One region of the Pseudomonas sp. X10 genome, then DNA from elsewhere that is predicted to be linked to it. Evidence: riboswitches for the same ligand, from Rfam matches in the RefSeq annotation. Region 1 holds a riboswitch; the other holds the start of a gene.
What was found. A riboswitch is a leader RNA that binds a small molecule or an ion and turns the genes downstream of it on or off. The one in region 1 is predicted to bind thiamine pyrophosphate.
Positions count from the first base shown of each region.

Region 2: another riboswitch for thiamine pyrophosphate. It lies ahead of ACYU03_RS14605 (TenA family protein); the one in region 1 lies ahead of thiC (phosphomethylpyrimidine synthase ThiC).

Region 1 is NZ_CM142677.1:5,183,961-5,188,373, forward strand. Features, by position in the region: gene cytX (putative hydroxymethylpyrimidine transporter CytX) at 1-35, opposite strand, end outside; gene thiC (phosphomethylpyrimidine synthase ThiC) at 151-2,037, opposite strand; TPP riboswitch at 2,193-2,299, opposite strand; gene ACYU03_RS23610 (TolC family outer membrane protein) at 2,460-3,896, shown strand; gene waaA (lipid IV(A) 3-deoxy-D-manno-octulosonic acid transferase) at 4,042-4,413, opposite strand, start outside.
Region 2 is NZ_CM142677.1:3,204,203-3,208,615, reverse strand. Features, by position in the region: gene ACYU03_RS14625 (amino acid ABC transporter ATP-binding protein) at 1-342, shown strand, start outside; gene ACYU03_RS14620 (cyclase family protein) at 370-1,305, opposite strand; gene ACYU03_RS14615 (MFS transporter) at 1,649-2,284, opposite strand; gene ACYU03_RS14610 (hypothetical protein) at 2,341-2,484, shown strand; TPP riboswitch at 2,549-2,663, shown strand; gene ACYU03_RS14605 (TenA family protein) at 2,741-3,388, shown strand; gene tenA (thiaminase II) at 3,385-4,050, shown strand; gene ACYU03_RS14595 (LysR family transcriptional regulator) at 4,170-4,413, opposite strand, start outside.

The DNA of each region.
Region 1 (4,413 bases):
GGATGATTTGGGGAGAAATGACTGGGTGTGGTCACGGTGCAGTGCTCGACAGGATTATTGGGGAAACCCTATCGCGGGCAAGCCCGCCCCTACAGGTTCACTGGGCCTGTAGAAGCGGGCTTGCCCGCGATGCGGCCATTGGCCTCTGGATCAAACCTTCTGGTACAACTGGCTGCCTTCCTGGCGGAACCGCTCGGCCTGCTCACGCATGCCATCCTCGACCGCCACGTCCACCGCCGCGATGCGCTGGTTGGCGGCGTACTCACGCACTTCCTGGGTGATCTTCATCGAGCAGAACTTCGGCCCGCACATGGAGCAGAAGTGCGCGACCTTGGCCGACTCCTTGGGCAGGGTCTCGTCGTGGAAGGCCCGCGCGGTGTCCGGATCCAGGCCGAGGTTGAACTGGTCTTCCCAGCGGAACTCGAAACGCGCCTTGGACAACGCGTTGTCACGGATCTGCGCGCCAGGATGGCCTTTGGCGAGGTCGGCGGCATGGGCGGCAATCTTGTAGGTGATGATGCCGGTCTTGACGTCGTCCTTGTTCGGCAGGCCAAGGTGCTCCTTCGGCGTCACATAGCAAAGCATGGCGCAACCGAACCAGCCGATCATCGCCGCACCGATCCCGGAGGTAATGTGGTCGTAGCCTGGAGCGATGTCGGTGGTCAGCGGGCCGAGGGTATAGAACGGCGCCTCGTCGCAGCACTCCAGCTGCTTGTCCATGTTCTCCTTGATCAATTGCATCGGCACGTGGCCCGGGCCTTCGATCATGCACTGCACATCATGCTTCCAGGCGATCTTGGTCAACTCGCCAAGGGTTTCCAGCTCACCGAACTGCGCCTCGTCATTCGCGTCGGCGATCGAGCCGGGACGCAGGCCATCGCCCAGCGAGAAGCTGACGTCGTAGGCCTTCATGATTTCGCAGATTTCCTCGAAGTGGGTATAGAGGAAGTTCTCCTTGTGATGCGCAAGACACCACTTGGCCATGATCGAGCCGCCACGGCTGACGATGCCGGTGACCCGCTTGGCGGTCAGCGGCACGTAGCGCAGCAGCACCCCGGCGTGGATAGTGAAGTAGTCCACACCCTGCTCGGCCTGTTCGATCAGGGTGTCGCGGAACAGCTCCCAGGTCAGGTCCTCGGCAACGCCACCAACCTTCTCCAGGGCCTGGTAGATCGGCACGGTGCCGATCGGTACCGGCGAGTTGCGGATGATCCACTCGCGGGTCTCGTGGATGTGCTTGCCAGTGGACAGGTCCATGACCGTGTCCGAGCCCCAGCGGATACCCCAGGTCAGCTTGGCCACCTCTTCCTCGATGGAGGAACCCAAGGCGCTGTTGCCGATGTTGCCGTTGATCTTCACTAGGAAGTTGCGGCCGATGATCATCGGCTCAAGCTCGGTGTGGTTGATGTTCGCCGGGATGATCGCGCGGCCGCGGGCGATTTCCTCGCGGACGAACTCGGGGGTAATTTCCTTCGGGATGCTGGCGCCGAAACTGTGGCCTGGGTGCTGCTGGTCAAGCAAGCCGGCGGCGCGGGCTTCCTGCAGCTTCATGTTCTCGCGGATGGCGACGTATTCCATCTCAGCGGTGATGATGCCCTTGCGCGCATAGTGCATCTGGCTGACGTTGGCACCGGTCTTGGCCCGGCGCGGGTTACGTACGTGGGCGAAGCGCAGCTTGGTCAGCTCGGCGTCGTTCAGCCGCTGCTGGCCGAAGTTCGAGCTCAGGCCGGCCAGGCGTTCGGTGTCGCCGCGGGCGTCGATCCAGGCCGAGCGCACATCGCCCAGGCCTTTACGCACGTCGATGATGACCTCAGGGTCGGTGTAAGGGCCGGAAGTGTCGTAAACCAGCACAGGGGCATTGGCTTCACCGCCGAAGTCGGTGGGAGTGTCGTCCAGGCTGATCTCGCGCATCGGCACACGGATGTCAGGGCGCGAACCTTCGACATAAACCTTGCGCGAACGGGTGAAGGGTTGCACGGACTGCTGGTCGACCTGGGCGGACTCGCTCAGGTTGATCGTTTTTTCTTGTTTACTCATCACAGGCTCTCCAGACGGCTTCCTAGCAGTGGAATGTCGGGGGAGAACCTGAAAGACGCGGACACACCAGTGATGGTGCAGTGCCGGATACGCGGTGTGCCTTGAGCTTGCGAGCTGTTCGACATTCCCGGACCTGGCACAAGAGACTCGCCGGGAAAGCGAGAAATCTTGTTCCCTACGCAGGCGCTAACCTGATCAGGTTCAACGGGATCCGGAACTTTCCGATCTCAGCCTTTGCTTCAAGGCACCCCGACAAGAACGCGCCCAGTCTAGACTGGAGTGGTCATCAAAGCCAAGCGTGCAAGCACAGGGATGATGAATGGCGCAAAGGGTGGATTGTTGCCGGGTGCCGGCACCACTACACTGCCTGTCGCGCGATACTCATCAGTTCAGAAATTCTCTTACTCGTTCAAGGATTGCCTATGCTGCGCAAACTCTCACTGGCCATTGCCGTGTCTTGTGCTTCCAATGGAGTGGCCTGGGCAGTGGATGTGCCCACGACAGTGAAGACCGACCTGGTCAGCGTCTATCAGGAAGCGGTCGGCAACAACGCCGACCTGGCCGCAGCCCGCGCCGATTACGGCGCACGCCGCGAAGTCGTCCCGCAAGCCCGCGCAGGTCTGCTGCCGAATCTGTCGGCCGGCGCCGAGATGATGAACACTCGCACCAAGCTCGATGAACCGTCGATCACCTCCAACCGCAGCGGCAGTGCCTGGAGCGCCACCCTGTCCCAGCCGATCTTCCGCGCCGACCGCTGGTTCCAGTTGCAAGCGGCCGAAGCGGTCAACGAGCAAGCGGCCCTTGAACTGTCGGCGACCGAGCAGAACCTGATCCTGCAGAGCGCCGAGAGCTACTTCGCAGTGCTCCGCGCCCAGGACAATCTGGCCTCGACCAAGGCCGAAGAAGCGGCCTTCAAGCGCCAGCTCGACCAATCCAACGAACGCTTCGATGTCGGCCTCTCGGACAAGACCGACGTACTGCAGTCACAGGCCAGCTACGACACCGCCCGCGCCAACCGGATCATCGCCGAGCGCCAGGTGCAGGATGCCTTCGAAGCGCTGGTGACACTGACCAACCGCGAGTACGGCTCGCTGCAAGGCGTAGTTCACACCTTGCCCGTGCAGGTGCCGACGCCCAACGACGCCAAGGCCTGGGTCGAGACCGCCGCACGCCAGAACCTCAACCTGCTGGCCACCAACCACGCTGTCACTGCAGCCGAGGAGACCCTGCGCCAACGCAAGGCCGGCCACGCCCCGACCCTCGATGCAGTGGCCCGCTACCAGCGGGGCGACAATGACAACCTTGGCTTCACCAACCCCGCGCCGCAGCCCGGCGTACGCTACAGTGGCGATGTGGAGCAGACCAGTATCGGCCTGCAGTTGAACATCCCGATCTACAGCGGCGGCCTGACCAGCTCCCAGGTCCGCGAGGCCTACCAGCGCCTGAACCAGACCGAGCAACAGCGCGAAAGCCTACGCCGCCAGGTGGTGGAAAACACCCGTAACCTGCACCGCGCGGTGAACACCGATGTAGAGCAAGTGCAGGCGCGCAAACAGTCGATCATTTCCAACCAGAGTGCCTTGGAAGCCACCGAGATCGGCTACCAGGTCGGCACCCGCAACATCGTCGACGTGCTGGATGCACAGCGCCAGCTGTACACCTCGGTTCGCGACTACAACAACAGCCGCTACGACTACATCCTCGACAACCTGCGCCTGAAGCAAGCTGCCGGCACCCTGAGCCCCCAGGACCTGCAGGATCTGGGTCGCTACCTGAAGGCCGACTACAACCCGGACAAGGACTTCCTGCCACCGGACCTGGCGGAAGCGGCGGCGAAGAACTTCGAGCGGCGGCCGTGAAGGACCGCCAATCACTCACCTGAGGCGTGTGATCGCCGCTCTACCGGTACGCCGATTCGGCGCCAGACTGGTCCGTGATGGGCCAGTGCAGGCAGCAAGTCAGCAAGGCGAGGGCGTTGCCCTCGACCGCTGGCTCCTACTCGCTCTAGATCAAGCGCCCCAGCCCATCCAGCAAGCGCTGCAACGCCCCCTGGTTGGCCTGCATCACCGCCCTGCCCGCCTCCCCCATGCGCTGGGCATCCTGGGGCAGTTCGATCAACCGGCGCACCGCCGTGGCCAGGCCTTCGGCATCGTCGACCTCCTGTAAGGCGCCCGCCTCGCGCAGCATCGCAGCGATCTCCAGGAAGTTGAACAGGTGCGGCCCACTGATCACCGGCAATGACAAGGCCGCCGGCTCCAGCAGGTTGTGCCCGCCGTTGGGCACCAGGCTGCCACCGACGAAGGCAATGTCGGCCAGCGCATAGAGGAACAGCAACTCGCCCATGGTGTCGCCAAGCAGCACCTGGGTTTGCGCCTC
Region 2 (4,413 bases), 2.0 Mb from region 1:
AAGATCGATGCCTACCCCGACCGCCTCTCCGGTGGCCAGCAACAACGCGTCGCGATTGCCCGCGCCCTGGCCATGTCGCCCAAGGTGCTGCTGTGTGACGAAATCACCTCGGCGCTGGATCCGGAGCTGGTCAACGAGGTGCTCGGTGTGGTGCGTCAACTGGCCAAGGAAGGCATGACCCTGATCATGGTCACCCACGAGATGCGCTTTGCCCGGGAGGTGGGGGACAAGTTGGTGTTCATGCACCATGGCAAGGTGCATGAAGTGGGTGACCCCCGGGAGTTGTTCGCTGCGCCCAAGACACCGGAGTTGGCGAACTTCATCGGAGCGGTACAGGCCTGACCTGGCGGTAGGCGTGCCCCGTAATGCTCAGCGAATGGCCACGGGGTTGACGTTCACCTGGGTCGAGCCCTTGTACAGCGGCTGGCCCAGCACGAAGAGGAACTCGAAGGCCTTGTCGCGCACCAGGGCCCGGGTGTCGATCAGTTCCAGGTTGTAGATGCCGCGCTTGGCGAGCATGAACTGGTTGACCGGGAACTCTTCACCCGTCGGGTTGGGGTACACCTCCGACGCCCAGGTGTCGCCGCCGAAGGCAACGATCCCCTGGTCGGCCAGCCACTGGGCGGCAGGCAGATCGATGCCCGGCTCGGTGGCGAGGAACTGCTGGTTGTCCTTGCCGATCAGCTCCAGCCAGCCGGTGTTGAACAACACCACATCGCCCTTGCGCAGGGTGATGCCTTGCTTCTTCAGCACCGCCTTGACGTCGTCGACGGTAAACGAAGTACCGCCGGGCACGATGGCCTTGCCGTAATGGACGGTCATGTCCAGCACCACGCCGCGGGTGACCATCGGCGGCACCTTCTCGACGCCCAGCTTGGTGACGCCTTCGACCGTGACGAAGTCGGCGGCTTTGTTGCCGTTGTAGTAGACGTTGTCGATGCCGATATGGCCGATGCCGTTGAGCTGGGTGCCGACGCCGGTCCAGCCGTTGACCAGTTCATCGTTGAAGCTGAACTTGTTCACTCCCAGGGTCTGCCCGGCCTGTTCGCCGGGCTGGATGTTGTAGAGGTGGAAGCTGCGGTGACGGAAGGCCGGCAGGTCCCTGCTCACTGGCACGCCCAGGGAGTAGGTTTTGCCGGTAGTGACCAGGCCGATGGCCTTCTTCACGACCTCGGGGGTGAGCAGATTGGCAGCACCGATCTCGTCGTCCGGGCCATAGGGGGCTGGGTACCAGTCGGCGGCCAGGGCAGTGTGGGCGGTGGCCGTCAACGCGGCGGCGAGCAGCAGGGGCTTGAAGCGTTTCATAGGGTTCTTTCCTTGGGCAGATCAGTGGGCCGTACCGGCCAACGTGGGGTAGTCGGTCAGGCCCTTGGCGTCGCCGCGTTGCAGCGGTTGGCGCAGAGGCTCGCAAAGGCACTGAGGGTGAGGGCAAACGAGGCAAGCGGAAGGGGCATGGGAATCACCTGTCGAAATGGATGGGTGGATTCTCGGCATGCACGGCCAGCGGAAAAAGCGGCCTTGGGGACAATGACTTTTGACTCAGGGGCAAGAACCGATGGCAGATGAAGTCTTGCCTGACGTATGCGGCTCGGGGTGGGCTTGCAGGAGGGCCGGGCTGGCACGACCTAGGACGGCGGCCCGGGATACTTTAGTGGCGCCAGCGCCGACGCCTCGCGGGCAAGCCCGCTCCTACAGGGCTTGCATACCTTGATACCTGCAATCGACAGTGTCGTTTGGCCTTACACCTTGCCTGGTTGCGTGCGCTGCGCCATCCGGCACCTTGGCCAGTGCCTGCCAGGCGGCTGCCGGCGGTCTCGCCCAAGGTGATGCCGAGGTTGAAGGCGGAGATGTTCAGGCCCGAGGCGAAATCCACGGCCCTGGGTGTGTAGCGCTCGGCGGTGTCGAGCATGCCGGCCTGGAAGCCCGGGGTCATACCAAAGGCCAGCACGCCCCAGACGAACAACAGCACCACCATCGCCACCGGCGAAGACAGGGACAGGCCCAAGAGCACCAGGGTCGCCGCCAGCAATACGAACAGCAGACGCAGGGCGCGCTGCCAACCGAGGCGGTCGGCCAGGCGTCCGCCGGCCAAGTTGCCGATCAGCGTGGCGACGCCGAACACCACCAGTAGGCTGCTGGCGGTAGCCGAGGAGAAGCCGGTGATGTCGGTGAGGATCGGGGTGAGGAAGGTGAAGGCTGCAAAGCTGGCGCCAAAGCCGAGGATGGTCATCAGCATCATCGACCAGATCGCCGGCTGCCCAAGGGCAGCCAGTTGGGTGCGCAGGCATTGCCCGGCTGGCCAACTTTCATGTTGGTGCGGATATCCAGGCGGGGCGCCTGGTGCCGTTGCTGGAGGATTTCGACAGTGGCGAGCAAGACACCCTGCACGCGGTGTTCATCGGGCCGGGCCGGCAGTTGCCGCAGCGGGTGAGGGTGTTCATCGATTTTCTCGTGGAGCGGCTGGACGTACGGTATTTCAACTGATCGGACCCAAGACGCGACATGGGGGCGGCGGTGGTGACAATACCCTGCACCTGCTGTATACATGAGCACCACCAAGGGGAGCCCGGCAACGGGCTGAGAAACCGCTGGCAGCTGCAGCGCGGTGACCCTTCGAACCTGATCCGGATCATGCCGGCGAAGGGATGGGATTTCGGACCTGCCTTTTTGCCGGCCTCACTGCGAGGCCGCTCCATGCCCCAGGCAACGGTCTCGCTGTCACCTCACAGAGGACAGCACCATGACCGAACGCTTCACTGAAACCCTGCGCCGCCAGAGCGAGCCAACCTGGTCGGCCGCTGTTGGGCACCGCTTTGTCAGCCAGTTGTTCGACGGCAGCGTGCCGGACCCTGTCATGGTCCGCTACCTGGTGCAGGACCATCGTTTTCTCGACAGCTTCCTAACCCTCCTGGGCGCCGCCATCGCCACGGCGGACACCTTCGAGGCACGTCTGCGCTTCGGGCGTTTCGCAGGGATGATCTCGGGCGAGGAGAACACCTATTTCCTGCGCGCCTTCGAGGCTCTGGGCGTCAGCGAGGCGCAGCGCAGCGAGCCGCAGGACACGGTGCCCACCGCCGGCTTCAAGGCGATCATGCGCGAGGCAGCGGCCACCCGCTCGTATGCCGCTGCGTTGGCCGTGCTCAATGTCGCCGAAGGCTTGTACCTGGACTGGGCGCTCAAGGCGCCGCAGCCATTGCCGGAGAACTTCGTTTACGCCGAGTGGATCACCTTGCACGACAACCCGGCATTCCGTGACTTCGTGGCCTTCCTGCAGGCGGAACTGGATCGGGTCGGGCCGAAGGAGGTTGCGATCAGCACCGATTTCTTCCTGCGCACGGTGGCACTGGAGCTTGAGTTCTTCGATGCCGTCTACGACGAGGAGGTATGAGCATGGACATCTTCGAGCGTCTCAAGGCTGCAGCGGCGCCGCAATGGAACAGTTATGTCGACCACGCCTTCGTGCGCCAGATGGGCGAAGGCACCTTGGGCGAGAGTGCCTTCCGTACCTACCTGGTGCAGGACTACCTGTTCCTGATCCAGTTCGCCCGGGCCTGGGCACTGGCGGCCTACAAGAGCCGGCGCCCCTCGGATATCCGCGCGGCACAGGCGGGCCTGGCGGCGATCCTCGACGAGACCGACCTGCACCTGCGTTTGTGCGCCCGCTGGGGCTTGTCGCAGGCGGATATCGAGGCGGCACCGGAGCATCAGGCGACGGTGGCCTATACCCGTTTCGTGCTCGATTGCGGCGCTGCGGGCGACCTGCTCGACCTGCACGTAGCCCTTGCGCCGTGCGTGATCGGCTATGCGGAAATTGGCCGCAAGCTGTCGACCGGTATCGCTGACCTAGCGGCGCACCCTTACCGCGAGTGGATTGGCGAATATGCCGGAGAGGCTTACCAGGGCGTCGCAGACGCGGCGCGCAAGCACCTGGACGAATTGGCGGCGCGCAGCATGACCGAGCAGCGCTTTGTCGAACTGGCGGCGATCTTTGCCCAGGCCTCGAAACTGGAGGCCGACTTCTGGCAAATGGGCCTGGATGGTGCGAACTAGGCACGCCATGTCGCCCTGGCCCTACGGTCGACGCTGCAGGGGGTAGGCGCCAGCGTCATCAGCTGGCGATGCGTCGGCATCAGCGCATGCGGCCCATCGTCAGTTGACTGCGCAGATCATCAAGGCGCCTCTCCATTGCCCTGGCGTGCGCCATGCCCCGTATCCGGGCCTTCCTGCAACGCCTCGATGAACACCGCCTCGGCCCGGCTCATGCGCTGATCCCGGTTCCACAACAGGTGGATGTCCACATCGGCGATCCCTTCATGCGGCGGCAGCCGCCAGAGCAAGCCTGCTTCCACATCGGCCGCCACCACATGCTCGGGCAGGCAGCCGATGCCGAAGCCGGCGATCACCAGCCGGCGC